One region of the Paenibacillus sp. N119s genome, then DNA from elsewhere that is predicted to be linked to it. Evidence: riboswitches for the same ligand, from Rfam matches in the RefSeq annotation. Region 1 holds a riboswitch; each other region holds the start of a gene.
The links. Region 1 has a riboswitch for glycine ahead of gcvT (glycine cleavage system aminomethyltransferase GcvT). Riboswitches for the same ligand answer to the same signal wherever they lie in the genome.
Positions count from the first base shown of each region.

Region 2: linked by a shared signal. The riboswitch ahead of AC5V8P_RS04535 (alanine/glycine:cation symporter family protein) and the one ahead of gcvT (glycine cleavage system aminomethyltransferase GcvT) in region 1 are both predicted to bind glycine.
Region 3: linked by a shared signal. The riboswitch ahead of sdaAB (L-serine ammonia-lyase, iron-sulfur-dependent subunit beta) and the one ahead of gcvT (glycine cleavage system aminomethyltransferase GcvT) in region 1 are both predicted to bind glycine.

Region 1 covers NZ_JCAJRU010000268.1:1,236-6,241, reverse strand. The annotation lists partial or broken gene AC5V8P_RS22295 (PTS transporter subunit EIIC) at 1-370, opposite strand, end outside; gene gcvH (glycine cleavage system protein GcvH) at 795-1,193, opposite strand; glycine riboswitch at 1,586-1,685, shown strand; glycine riboswitch at 1,686-1,782, shown strand; gene gcvT (glycine cleavage system aminomethyltransferase GcvT) at 1,862-2,962, shown strand; gene gcvPA (aminomethyl-transferring glycine dehydrogenase subunit GcvPA) at 3,088-4,443, shown strand; gene gcvPB (aminomethyl-transferring glycine dehydrogenase subunit GcvPB) at 4,440-5,006, shown strand, end outside.
Region 2 covers NZ_JCAJRU010000019.1:22,734-27,739, forward strand. The annotation lists gene licT (BglG family transcription antiterminator LicT) at 1-359, opposite strand, end outside; gene AC5V8P_RS04530 (LacI family DNA-binding transcriptional regulator) at 592-1,563, opposite strand; glycine riboswitch at 1,799-1,875, shown strand; glycine riboswitch at 1,894-1,989, shown strand; gene AC5V8P_RS04535 (alanine/glycine:cation symporter family protein) at 2,136-3,554, shown strand; gene AC5V8P_RS04540 (PTS transporter subunit EIIC) at 3,725-5,006, opposite strand, start outside.
Region 3 covers NZ_JCAJRU010000009.1:39,618-44,623, forward strand. The annotation lists gene AC5V8P_RS02570 (DUF6359 domain-containing protein) at 27-1,631, opposite strand; glycine riboswitch at 1,846-1,960, shown strand; gene sdaAB (L-serine ammonia-lyase, iron-sulfur-dependent subunit beta) at 2,172-2,861, shown strand; gene sdaAA (L-serine ammonia-lyase, iron-sulfur-dependent, subunit alpha) at 2,851-3,750, shown strand; gene AC5V8P_RS02585 (Ig-like domain-containing protein) at 3,910-5,006, opposite strand, start outside.

The DNA of each region.
Region 1 (5,006 bases):
CGAACTTCTTCAATATCCATGCAGCCAGCGGACCAGCTACCATTGCGCCCAGGAACATCGGGATATCGGCCCCCACAATGACACCCATCGTCATAATGGCACCGATCACACCTCCACGCTGTCCGTGAATCATTGTGCCTCCTGTATAACCAATTAACAGCGGCAGCAAATAATTTTTCATTGGATCAACCAGTTGTGCAAAACCCTCGTTCGGGAACCACCCGGTCGGAATAAAGAGTGCTGTAATTAATCCCCACGCAATAAAGGCTCCCATATTCGGCATAACCATACCGCTGAGAAAACGGCCAAAACGTTGTACGGCGACACGAGCGCCACCGCTTGAACTGGACTTTGTGTCCACTGTGCTCATATTCATATCCTCCTTGTGAGTAAATAGCATCACTACCTTTTCTTAAAATTCATACTAAATGACAGCGCTATCTTCATCAACGAAATGAAAACGTACTTTCGTCATGAACGTTGATGACAACATTTAAATTTAAAGTAACGCCAAGGCATTATACCTGCATAATTCTTCTTAATATGGCCGATAACAATAGAAATTAGTCGAAAAAACATGGTTGTAAATCTGCATATTTTTTAATGGGACACCCTTCTAAATCTGAGGAAGTGACGTAATTACGCCTTCTAAAAAACAACAAAAAAATAGCCGCTATGTCAGATCATAGCGACTATTTTATACAAAAACCGAGCGGACTCACGATGCTCTTATTTAATTCAAGATCCATACAGAAAATCAAAATAAAAGGTAGTAATTCATGCTGTATTACTTATTACTGCTCATCTGAAATCAACTGTTCGTACTGCTCCGCAGACAGCAGCTTGCCCACAGCTTCCTCGACATCATTGTTCAATTCTACTTCGATCATCCAACCCTTTTCATAGGGAGATTCATTCACCAGTTCAGGTGTGCTTTCCAGAGCTTCATTCACTTTCATAACGGTTCCCGCCACCGGGGCAAAAAGATCGGAGACTGTCTTCACCGATTCAATTGTGCCGACCTCCGCCCCCTGTTCAATCGTTGTTCCCACCCCAGGTAATTCCACAAAAACAATATCACCCAGTTGATGCTGTGCAAAGTCTGTAATGCCGATTCGCAACGTTCCATTCGCTGTGCGCTGAACCCACTCATGTTCGTCTGTATACCAAAGTTCCTGTTTCACTTCACTCATCCGTTTCGCCTCATTTCCACATGAATAAAATGCTTTTGATCACTTGTATTAGACAGGTTAAGATTATGACAACAAGAACATCCATGTCAATAATACTAACAAAAATACTTCATACCAACCTATATAGCATAGTCTATCAAAAATAATAACTTGTAACAAACGCTTACATATCCTTATTTATACATTAAATGTTTTTCATATTGTTTCATATGACATTTTTATTGACATTTTGAATGAATTTGCGTATTAATGGGTTATAGCAAATGCTTTTGGAAATACATCGACAACTGCAAACGCGGATGAACGCGGAGGGAGAGACTGCCAAAAGGATTCTCATAGCTGTTGTCGTTTGTGAGACAGTTATGCACGCGAATCGGATCCAAGTTGTTACCTGCAAGACCGGGTAGCATACCATTGATCCAAAAGGTAGCGCCGAAGGAGTAAACTTGCATTGCAGGTGAATCTCTCAGGCAAAAGGACCTCTGCCGGACGCATCTCTGGAGAGCATTCGCGATTAGAGCGGATCACCCAAGGGGAAACCCGGTACATGCCGGGGTAACTTTCTGGTATCAAGGACAGAGCTGAAAAAAGAGTATGGACCGCCGTCTATACGTTTCTTTCAGCCTGTCTTTTTGTTTTGGCCGATTACACTGGATAGGAGTGGAAAAATGTCTAATTTGCGAAGAACACCACTATATTCGTCCTACGGGACGCAACCCGGAGTTCGTTGTATTGACTTTGGCGGATGGGAGCTCCCCGTTCAGTTTAGCGGCATCCAAAAAGAACATGAGGCCGTCCGCCAACGCGCGGGTTTATTCGATGTCTCGCATATGGGCGAGTTTTTGGTTGAGGGCAAAGAAGCCGAGGCTTTTTTGCAGCGAGTAACCACAAATGATGTCAGCCAGTTGGAACCGGGTCAGGCACAATATTCACTCCTTTGTTACCCCGACGGAGGCGTAGTGGATGACTTGCTTGTATATCGCAAAGGACCAGAGCGCTACATGCTCGTTGTGAATGCTTCCAACATCGACAAAGATTGGGATTGGCTTATTCGCCACGCACCTGCATCGGTTCATCTGGAGAATGTGTCTGACGCAATAGCATTGCTGGCATTGCAAGGACCAGAAGCAGCACGTATTGCCGCTGCCGCAACAGATACAGATATAACGAATCTGGCATCTTTCCGATTCCAGGAGAACGTGCAATTGTTTGGAGCAAAAGCGCTTGTCTCGCGAACCGGATATACCGGCGAAGACGGCTTTGAATTTTATATACCTGCTGAGGAAGCACCTGCCGTCTGGGATGGTTTGCTTCGTTGCGGTGAGTCGTATGGGCTGATTCCTGCTGGACTTGGTGCTCGCGATACGCTGCGCTTTGAGGCGCGGCTGCCGCTGTACGGGCAAGAGTTATCTGCGACCATTTCACCGCTTGAGGCTGGTTTAGGTTTCTTCGTCAAGCTGAACAAAGGAGATTTTATCGGCAGGGAAGCACTGCAACGCCAGAAAGAACAAGGAATTCCTCGCAAGTTGATTGGGCTGGAAATGATGGACCGCGGCATCCCGCGCGCTCATTATCCGGTATTTGCTGAAGGCCAACACATCGGTGAGGTCACCACCGGCACCCAATCGCCCACCTTGAAGCGCAATCTAGGGCTGGCCCTGGTGGACAGTCGTTATAGTACCCTATCTACACCGCTGGAGGTCGAAATTCGTGGTAAACGCCTACGTGCGGAGGTGGTCGCAGCCCCCTTTTATAAACGGCCACGCTGATCTTAAACTCTCTTCATTCCTGAAAAAACGATCATATCGTATATGAAATTCTGGATTTTCCAATTCCGTTTATGTATTAGCTAATTTATTATCTAAATTTTGCTTTTCGAAAGGAGCCAGAACCTATGAAGCAGCATCGCTATCTCCCCATGACCGAACAAGACCAAACCGAAATGCTGCGTGTGGTAGGCGTATCATCCATTGATGAGCTATTTAGTGACATTCCAGAGGCTATTCGATACCAAGGAGAACTCCCTCTTTCCTCTCGGCTCGACGAAAGAGCCTTAACCCGCCACATGGCCAGACTGGCCGGACACAATGCCAATACAGATACACATGCCAGCTTTCTTGGTGCAGGCATTTATGATCATCATATTCCGTCCGTTATCCAACACATCACCTCACGATCCGAATTTTACACAGCCTATACCCCTTATCAGCCGGAAGTAAGCCAGGGCGAGCTGCAAGCCATCTTCGAGTTCCAGTCGTATATTTGCGAATTGACAGGCATGGCTGTAGCTAATGCCAGTATGTACGATGGGGCGACAGCTCTGGCGGAAGCAGGCTCATTGGCTACCGCAGCCACGCGCCGTAAACAGCTCATCGTATCAAGGTCTGTCCATCCAGAGGCACGTCAGGTATTGGCAGCCTATGCACGCGGATTGGATTTGGACATCGTGGAGATTGGCTGTTCAGACGGCGTAACGGATGTCGATGCGCTAGCCGCAGCTATATCGGAACAGACAGCGGCTGTTTTGGTTCAGAGCCCCAACTTTTTCGGAGCCGTCGAAAATTTGAAGCCGATGGCTGACCTCATCCATGCGCAGCAAGGGCTTATGGTTGTCAGTGCCAACCCACTGGCGCTTGGCTTATTGGAGGCGCCTGGCAAGCAAGGCGCAGATATTGTGGTAGGCGACGCGCAGCCGCTTGGGATCTCGTCCTCCCTCGGCGGTCCGACCTGCGGTTACTTTGCCGTTTCACAGGCGCATATGCGCCGTATCCCTGGTCGTATTGTAGGCCAAACCACAGACCGTAACGGCAAACGCGGTTTCGTGCTGACCTTGCAAGCGAGAGAACAGCATATCCGCCGCGAAAAGGCTACCTCTAACATTTGCTCCAATCAAGCGTTGCTTGCTTTAACGGCATCAGTGTACTTGTCCGTCATGGGAAGACAGGGTATCCAGGAAGTAGCCGAGCTGAATGTGCATAAAAGTCGCTACGCATTAGAGCAATTGCTGAGCTTGAAAGGCATAACTGCCTCGTTTCATGCACCGACCTTTAATGAGTTTGCCCTTAGACTGCCTGAAGGCACAGATATGAGCAAACTTCAGGACAATCTGCTGGCTGCCGGATTTATTGCAGGCTATGATTTGGGCCGGGACTATCCGGAGCTTGCTGGTCATATGCTGATTGCCGTAACGGAGCAAAGAACCAAAGAAGAGATCGACCAATTTGTACACACCTTGGAGGGATTGCTATGACACACGCCGGACAGGATCAGAAACAAGAGCTGTTGCAGGAACACGATCAGGCGCTCATTTTTGAATTGAGCCGTCCGGGTCGCATCGCCTATTCCCTTCCTGAGTGCGATGTCCCTCGTCGCCCGGTAGCAGAGCTTTTGCCAGATTACGCGCTGCGCAGCGAGCCTGCGGCACTACCCGAGGTATACGAAGTAGATGTTATTCGCCATTATACCGCCCTGTCCCAGCGTAATTTTGGCGTCGACAACGGATTTTATCCGCTTGGCTCCTGTACGATGAAATACAACCCGAAGGTGAACGAGGATGTCGCCCGTTACGCAGGCTTTGCTAAAATCCATCCCTATCAGCCGGAGGGTAGCATCCAGGGTGCTATGGAGCTGCTGTATACGCTCCAAAACGATCTGGCTACGTTGACTGGCATGGATGCCGTCACGCTTCAGCCCGCTGCTGGCGCCCATGGCGAATGGACCGGGCTGATGATGATCCGCTCGTACCACGAAGCACGTGGTGAGCGACGTACCAAGGTGCTCGTGCCGGATTCCTCGCACGGAACGAACCCCGCC
Region 2 (5,006 bases), on a different contig from region 1:
TACAGCATCGCGTTTTTGAGTGCCAATCCTTTTTCTTCCCGCTGTATGGCAAAATGAATATGGTCGGTCAAAGTTAAATAAATGTTATCACTTAACTCCGTATCCAGCACCTCTGCTGCATGGGTGACAATTTCATTCACGACCTCCAGATGAGATACGGGAATATCGTTCAGCAGCTCGGTTAGTTTGGCCGTGAACTCGTTTTCATTTAACATGAAAATCTTATCTATTTTATGATCATCGACTGGGTCGCCAGCCACTTTTTTGAAGGAAATACCTCTTCCCATGACGATGACCTCTTTGCCTTTATCGTTTTTAGTCAACAGGACGTTGTTATTGAGCACCTTCTCAATAATCATTGAAGTTCCCCCTCCCATCCTTTACCAATAAAAAATGCCCAAGCACAATTCAATACTATTGTTAGCAATAGCACTCAATTGAACTCAGGCATTGCCCGCATCACCGGTCACAATCCTTCGATATAGTGCTATTGTAGCACAAAAAAAAGCGATTTCAACATTTTTTATTCTCTTTCGACAAAAAATATTTCATATCAAGGCCCAATTGCCTAATTTGCAAGTCAACTGACCCTTAAGTGGTCGTACGCTCAATGAGACTGTATTCCAGCGAATGAAGCTTCATCTGGCGTCCAATCAGCTCAGGGGAAAGCATGAAAAAAGCATTTTGCGCCTGAGCCATAATGGGATTTTGAACCGTTGTAATTCCCATGGTGTGCGACAGCTCCGTGTTATCGAACCCAACAATCGCCAGATCTTCCGGTACCCTCAGCTTTTGTCTGCGCGCTTCGCAGAGAATGCCCACGGCTACATAATCGTTAGCACACAAAATAGCCTCCGGAAATGCCTCCCGATGCTGTAACAAATTACGTACGACCTGTTCGCCATCACGAATGTTATAAATAGAAGAATAGTTCCAATGCGGCCGCACTGGCAGATTGTGCTCATTCATGATCTGCTTATAAGCTCGTTGTCTACTGTGGGTATTAATGCTGCTTGGACGACCAAAGGCATTGGCTATACGAGTATAGCCTTTTTGTATCAAATGCTTTAGTGCTAGCATGTATCCTTCATACTGATCCATAGCGACGGAACGAATATCAGTATGCTCCATTCGTTGCCAGGCCACAATGGGGCCATATTTGCAATAGGTACTCAAAAAATCAGTGTCATTCACGCAGGAAATGATGACCAGCGCATCGACTCTTTTTCTTTTTAAATCCTCGAAAGCCTGAAGCTCCTTCTTCTTGTCTTCTCCCGAAGTATAAATAATGGTTTGGAATTCATATTGTCCAGCGATTTCCACAAAGCTGTCCAGAAAGGCCAGAACAATTTCATTAATAGTTGAAGTAATGATGCCAATCTGGAGCGTCTGACCCTTGGATAGAGAAATCGCATTTCGATTAGGAACATAATCCAGCTCCTGCATGATTTTTAATATTTTAGCTCTGGTTTCTTGGCTTACATGTGGGGACTGATTTAACACTCTGGATACCGTAGCCTTGGAAAAGCCCGCCAGTTTTGCAATTTGATCAAGATTCGACATGATGCTTCTCCTCACATAAGAAAAAAATACTTGATATGAAACGCGTTACAACAATTAGGATGCTCATGAGGGCATTACGTCTATTTTAAAGCATCTATTAATGCATTTCAAAGGAGAACGGTTGCCGGGAGATATTGATTCAAGGATTGTAAGTTTATCGTTGGACTTCACAAATTTTTCACTTGTAATAAGCTGAAAGTTTTCTGTATAATAAATAAAAATTTCATATGTCTGGTTGATGTTTGCGGGAGATGGAATGAAAATTCCGACCGAAGGGGCAAAACTCTCAGGTGCTAAGGCTGGTTACAGCAATATGCGGGGACCGTAAACGGACAGAACTCTGGAGAGACCCTTAATTGGGCGCCGAAGGTGCACCGCAGAATAACATCTGCTTAAACTCTCAGGCAAAAGGACAGAGACGCGAATAACCTGTGACAGGGAATACTCTAGGCTTTTTAGAGATAAAATCCTGTACAAATTGGTTTATTTTTCGTGCCTTTAACCTCTCCAGGAGTCGAATCAACGGATTTGACTCTTTTTTGTTTTTTAATATGCTGGAGGAGCGGGTTGAAATGAATTTGGTACATTTATTGGAAACGATTGACAGTTGGATGTGGGGAGCGCCGCTTCTAATTCTCGTCATGGGCACTGGGTTGTGGCTAACGATCCGTCTGAAGATGCTTCAGATTATTCGATTGCCTTTAGCGCTCAAGCTAATTGGTAAAGCGCCGGACGAAGGCAGCGGGGATGTCAGTAGCTTTGGAGCATTGAGTACGGCACTCGCAGCTACTGTAGGTACAGGAAGTATCGTCGGTGTCGCAACAGCGATCAAATTGGGTGGGCCCGGTTCATTATTCTGGATGCTGGTTGCAGCTTTTTTCGGGATGGCAACCAAATATGCGGAAGGGTTATTATCCGTTAAATACCGTGTTAAAGACCGGAACGGACAATTTTCGGGTGGTCCGATGTATTATATTGAAAACGGGCTTGGCCGCCGTTTCAAGCCGCTGGCGATGTTGTTTGCCTTTTCTGGTATTCTTGTAGCATTATTTGGAATCGGTACTTTTCCGCAAGTAAAGGCTATCGTTTCTTCTACGGAGAGTAGCTTTGGCGTGCCAACAGTAGTTACAGCAATCATTATTTCAGTGTTGACGGCTGTTGTTACGATTGGAGGACTCAAAAGTATCGCCAAGGTATCCACAAAGATTGTTCCATTCATGTCGGGGCTCTATATCGTGGTTTGTTTAATCGTACTCATTAAGTTTGCAGGAGAGCTTCCTCATGCGATCGCGCTAGTATTACAAGGGGCTTTCTCGACAACATCTGCGGCGGGTGGTTTTGCCGGAGCCACGATTATGCTGGCAATGCGAAGCGGAGTTGCCAGAGGGATCTTTGCAAATGAAGCCGGTTTGGGAAGTGCGCCAATCGCAGCAGCAGCAGCTAAGACAAAATGGCCCGCAGAACAAGGGCTAATATCCATGACGGGCGTTTTTATCGATACGATGATTATTTGTAATTTGACAGGATTTACATTGCTGGTTACGGGAATATGGAGTGGAAATGATGATGGAGGTCTGATGACTCAACATGCGTTTTCCAGTGCCTTTCCGGCTGGAGCAGAGCTCGTGACGATTAGCCTTATTTTATTTGCGTTCACAACGATACTTGGCTGGAACTACTACGGGGAACGCTGTGTTGAATATTTGCTTGGGGTCAAGTGGATTAAACCATACCGTTATCTGTTTATTATACTGGTTGCCGGAGGCGCGTTCATCAAGCTCGATGCCATCTGGCTGCTGGCAGATATTTTTAACGCAATGATGGCTTTTCCGAACCTGATTGCATTGCTCGGCTTGTCAGGAATTGTAGTCGCCGAAACTCGCACTTATATGAATACTTTGTATCCTAATAAGAAAAAAGGGATTCTTGCAGGTGCCAATGTAGGGGCTGCTATCCAAGTAGAAGAAAAAGGACAAACAGTTAATTCATAAATACTAAAAGGGGTGCTCTCAGCCATCACAGGCTTGAGGGTACTCCCTTTTGAATGTTATCGCCAACATGAGGAATATCATCCTCTATCCGTACGTGGGATGATTACATGGCAGCCGGAGAACAACTTCTGTTATAGGAAGATCGCACGTGTTTAAGTCAGGGGATTAGCTTATGACATTAATCGTTGTATCTCATCTTTCAGAGCTTCGGACCGAGTACCGAAAATAACCTGCAGGGTACCGTTCCCCAATCTGATGATCCCCGATGCTCCGAGCTGCTTAAGAGCTTGATCGTTAACCGCTTTGTCGTCTTTGACGACAAGGCGTAGCCGCGTGATACAGGCATCAATGCTTTGGATATTATCTGAACCGCCGAGATAGGCTAGGATCTTGTCTGCCTGACTGGACGGAGTGTTGGATGAGGTGCTCGCCTTTCCAGCAGGTACGGATTCGTTAGTCTTAGACAGGAGATCATCATCTATATCGTCTTCACGCCCGGGAGTCTTTAGGTTGAATTTGAGAATGATGAAGCGGAACAGAAAGTAATAAACGAAGGCGAAGACAAGCCCGATTGGGATCATTCGCAATGGGTGGGTGGAGAGCTTCATATTGACCAGATAGTCAATGAGTCCTGCTGAAAAAGAAAAGCCAAGCTTGACATCTAGTAGGTATACGACCAGACCGCTTAGCCCTGTCAGCAGAGCATGAACGCCGTAAAGTAATGGCGCAATGAACATAAACGAAAATTCGAGGGGTTCAGTAATTCCAGTGAGGAACGATGCCAGCGCAGAACCGATGAAAATGGAAGCGACCGCTTTACGTTTTTCCGGCCTAGCTGTATGGATGAATGCGAGAGCCGCTGCTGGCAGAGCAAACATCATAATGGGGAAGAAGCCAGACATAAACATACCTGCCGATGCATCGCCTGCAAAAAAACGCGTCAGGTCACCATGAACGACTTCACCTGCTGCATTGGTATAGTCACCAATTTGAAACCATGCGATTGAGTTCAACACATGGTGCAGACCGAGCGGGATCAGTAGTCGATTGGCAATCATGAACACCATGGATCCGACTCCGCCAAAGCCGACTATCCAGTTGCCGAAGGCTGCAATTCCATCTTGTATCGGACTCCAGATCATGCCGAGCAGAATGGCCAGAATCATGGTCGTAAAGGCTGTAATCATGGGTACAAAACGTTTGCCTGAAAAAAATCCAAGCCAGTCTGGAAGTTGAATATTGTGATATTTTTTGAATAAAAAAGCAGACCATCCGCCGATAAAAATACCGCCCAATACGCCCATATCCAGTTTGACATCGTCGGGAATATACGCAAATATACCCGGTACTGCTGCCAAAATACGGGTTAGCACCAAATAGGCAATGACTGCCGAAAGTGCGGCTACCGCATCACCTGCCAGACCAATAGCAACACCGATGGAGAAAATGAGC
Region 3 (5,006 bases), on a different contig from region 1:
AACTCACTCTGATTTTTTTACATTTGTTACGAAGCCGCTCCATAGGAGCCCGATTTGAACGTTTTTGGATCATACCATTTGTAGCCTGCTGCTGGAGCAGACCAAGGCTCAGGTTGCGGTTCCGTGGAAGCCGCTGGCTCCTCAAACGGTAGAAGCTTCGTGGGCTGATCCAGCGTTAAGCCTGCCACATCGGATAATTTGGTGTAATCCTGCTTCCATGCAAGCCATTGGACCGTTTGTACCAGGAAGGTGGCATCGTCCACTTCCTTGAAACCATCATACGTCTTCTTCGACTGTCCGTTTTCCTCGCGCACATATTTCGGTGTAGCGTCTTCTACAGGAGAAGAATCACCGATAAATGCTGCCTTGCCTTGACCGACCTTGGAGATTGCCGCAAATGGCCCTTCCGCACGGCCCCCGCCGTTATAGACACCCTGATCTACAGCATTGCCCCATTTTTTCGTACCTGTCGGGATATAGGCAATTCCTTTCGCTTTGGTAGGATCAATAATAGCCAGCGTAGAACCCGCATGCATGGCAATTGAACGTACACCCTTGGTAATGCCAAAAGATTGATCTGCAGCTACAATGTCCGTAGCATTCACGTCGCCAAGCGCATTATAGCGGAAACGAACGCCAAAGTTGGTTGCCAGCCAATCAGAGCTAGTCAATCCTTGCATCGCCGGTGATGCTGCTTCTTCTGCAGTCATGCCTTTTGCCGGATTAGTATAGGCTCCACGACGGTAGCCATTCATAACCTCGGAGGCATCCCAACGGTTTTTGTTGCGGTCCGCATTATAGTGGTCGGAGATGAAGAAGACACTTCCCCCGTTATTCACGTATTGTAGCAAAGCCGCCTGCTCGGAAGCTTTAAATGGAACATTCGCTTCACCGATGATGAACACATCATATTGGCGCAGCTTGTCATAGGTTATGGCTTGTTCCCCAAAAGTAAAAGGAATATAGCGGTTCAATTGGTCCACAGTAAAGCCTACATTACGCAATCCATCAGCAAAATCAGAGAAGGCGCCGTCAATGACCCAATCTGCTGCCCCAGCCGTCTGTGCATGCGTATTATCGAACAGCACTTTTTTACCTTTGCCGTCCGGCAATGTCGTACCGGGCTGACCCGGGTTTCCAGGATTAGGCTCGCCTGGATTACCAGGTTCCCCCGGCTCGCTTCCATTCACCAGTTCCACAGCGCTCGGACTTTTTATTCCGCCAAAATTATTATAGGTGCCAAGCGTACCTGTCACACGAATTTTAATGCCGATCAGCTCAGGATGGCCTGTTAGCCCAAATTGTCCTCTGTACGCTGATGACAGCTGCACATCCAGTAGGTTGGACGTGCTACGTTCATTCGCCTGGTCGGCAATCAGTACGTTAAAATCATTCGCAAACGGGGAAGAAAAATTAGCCGTTTTCGATCCGGTAGCATGTCCAACAATGTAACCTTCCACCGTCACCGTACCTCCACTGCCTTGACGCTGAAGGGCTTCAGCTACTGTCAGTGCTCCCTCTGCTTTGACCTGACCGAATGGAACGAAGATGCCGATCAGCAGCGATACGATCGCCGCCAGATGCAGCATTCCTTTCAAGCGTGAACCTGTGAACCGCAAGCCTTTTACCATACGTCAATATCCCTCCTATAATTCCATAAATGTACTTGTCCTCTATCAGATTAGCTATCAATCTTCTAATTCCTTCCTGGTTTGATCCATAATTATGTAAATTTTAATCTTTTTTATTGGAAACACACCTGTTTATGTAAAAATCGAACCCTGCGATTGACAGCGAGCGCGGCATACATTACGCTAAGGGAGATATGTAGAACGGTATACGCGAATGAAGATGACGGGAGAGTCTGTCCAGAGGCTTACACGCTGGCGGCACCGAAGGAGCAAACTGCCAGCGCCCGGCTGGCGGATAATCTCTCAGGTCCATGTATCGTCATCTGACGCAACTCTGGAGAGAGCGCAAGCCACCCAAGGGGTAAGGCGGTATGGACACCGCACGAAACTCTCAGGTAACGAGGACAGAGATAAGGGAAATTTCCTTATCCTGTCCTTTTTTGTGCTCACATCGTACGTCAGCATCAGGAACCGTCATATCCGCGCAAAGACGCGAAAATACAATATACTATGGTAGTAGAACATACAGGGGGCCACACCATGCGTTTCAAAGATGTATTTTCCATTATCGGTCCGGCCATGACCGGACCCTCCAGCTCACATACCGCCGGTGCGGTGCGGCTTGCACGCGTTGCCCGGCACTGGCTCGGGGCGCAGCCTGACCGCGCCCGCATGACACTGTACGGCTCCTTCGCCGACACGTACAAAGGACACGGTACCGACCTGGCACTCATCGCAGGCCTGCTCAATTACGATACGGACGATCATCGGATTCCCGATGCCGAGCAATGGGCGGAGCAGGCTGGAATGGCCGTAGAATTTGCCGTTAGCGGACTCCCTGCGCCCCATCCAAACACCGTCCGTTTCGAGCTATGGAAAGGCGAGGATCAGCGCACCCTGCTCGGCTCCTCCATCGGAGGCGGCAGTATCCATGTCCAGCAGCTCAACGAATTCCGAGTTAACCTGACCGGAGAACTGCCTACGTTGGTGCTTCTCCACTCGGATAAGCCCGGTACTTTGGGTGCGGTGACTTCAGCGCTAGGCGCTGCTGACATTAACATTGCTTATATGCATGTGGATCGCAAAGGCCGGGATGGTGAAGCACTTACCGCCATTGAAACGGACAGTCCTCCTACGGCTGAACTGATTGCCAAACTGCGTTCTATACCTCATATGTATGAAATTAAAATGATTAATCTGAAAAAAGGAGCTGAATCCGATGCGGTTTAGCCATCTGCATGAAATCAGCGCGATATGCGCTGAGGAATCCACCACGATTGGCCGCCTAATGATTCAAGAACAAATACAAGAGACGAATACAACGGAAGAAGAAATCTTCCGCCAAATGTCTGATTATTATGAAGTCATGAAGGAAGCCGTTCATCGTGGTCAGACGCAAGATACCGTATCCCGCAGCGGATTGACGGGCGGGGACGGCAAGCGTCTGGCCGAGTATCTGCGGACAGGGGAGACCTGCTCCGGCGACGCCTCCGCGCTCGCTATGGCTTATGCACTCTCCGTGTCTGAGGTGAATGCGTCCATGGGACGCATTGTCGCCACACCCACTGCTGGCTCTTGCGGCGTCATCCCTGGCGTGTTCATTAGTGCACAGGAGCGGTTCGGCTGGGATGACGAGCATATGGTGTACGGCTTGTTCGCAGCCGGAGCTATTGGCTACGTCATCGCCAACAATTCTTTCATTTCCGGCGCGGAGGGAGGCTGTCAGGCTGAGATTGGATCAGCCATTGGGATGGCCGCCGGTGCAATGGTCGAGCTGCGCGGCGGCACGCCTGAACAGGCCGTCCACGCTGTAGGCCTAGCGCTCAAGAACACGCTCGGTCTGATTTGCGACCCCGTTGCCGGGCTCGTCGAGATTCCGTGCATCGTGCGCAACGGGCTGGGCGCCGTGACTGCACTTGCCGCAGCGGATATGGCTTTGGCGGGAGTGCGCAGCGCCATTCCGTCTGACGAAGTCATTGACGTAATGCTTGAAGTCGGCAGCGCGATGCCGTCGAAGCACCGCGAGACCGCCAAAGGCGGCTTGGCCCAGACACCGACTGGCAAGCGTTTGACCGAATCCCTTACACGCAACACACTGGCCAAGAAAGATAAGTCGTAGTTTCTAAGCCTTAAACCAACTACTTTTCCTCTATAAAACAAGACGAATATTTCTCCCCTACATTCTCCAAGGGAAAGAGAATTCGCCCTTAAAAATAAAGGAGCAAGCATACGTCTAGGGACGACATGCTTGCTCCTTTTCTTTTCAATCGATTACAGATTACTGGACAGTTACCTGTACCTTCGTCATTTTACCTGCATATTTTACGGTAATTACAGCTTTGCCCTTGCCCTGTGCCTTAATGTTACCGTCTTTGACGGTCGCAACAATAATTCTGGACGAGGACCAGACGGCCGGCTTGGAGACATCCTTCTCCGACTCATCCTTATACGTCGCTGTAGCTGTAACCTTAGCCAGCTGCCCTGCCTTCAAGGTCAAAGCGACTTCGTCCGTTTGCAAATATTTAAGCGTATCAACATCTACAGGCACGCTGATCACTTTCCCGCCGAACTTCGCCTGAATGTTAGCTTTACCATAACTAACTGCGGTAACCTGACCCTTTTTGACAGTGGCGACCCTATAATTGGAGGTTTTCCATTCCGCTTGGGTCGTAACATCCTTTTCTTTACCATCACTGGATTTAACCACAATGGAAATGGTTTTTTGGTCTCCGGATTTGAGGGATAACGCAATGGCATCCGCTTCAATCTTTTGCGCTACGTCTACTTCTACCGTAAACGTAATGGTTTGCTTGCCATAGGAAGCCGTGACCGTTGCCTTACCGTTGGCATTCGCTTTAATCAAACCTTCGCTAACTTCAACGACCTTGACGTTGCTAGTAGACCAGGTGGCATCCTTGGTTACATCTGTTTTTGTACCGCCACTCTTAACGCCAGTTACTTTCAGTTGCTTTGTTTCCTGAGCACCGAGCACAATGACACGCGAATCGGTTTCCAGACGGTCTACAAGGCCTACTTGCACGTTAATCGTCAGTTTTTTGCCATTGTAGGTCGCTGTAATCACTGCTTTACCAGTCGCTTTACCCGTAATCGTTCCCTTGGACACAGAAGCAATATCTTCCGCACTTGAAGTCCATTCTGCATCCTTTGTAACATCTTCCTTACGCCCGTCCGCATAAGTAGCCGTCAGAGTCGCAGTATAATCCTCATTAATATCTATTGTTGCCGCTTTAGAGGACAAAGATAGATCACCAGGTACGTTTACGGATACGGTAGCTGTGGCTGTTTTGCCGCCATAAGAAGCTGTGATCGTTGCCTCACCTGTTTTATAACCTGTGACTTCTCCCCCGCTGACAA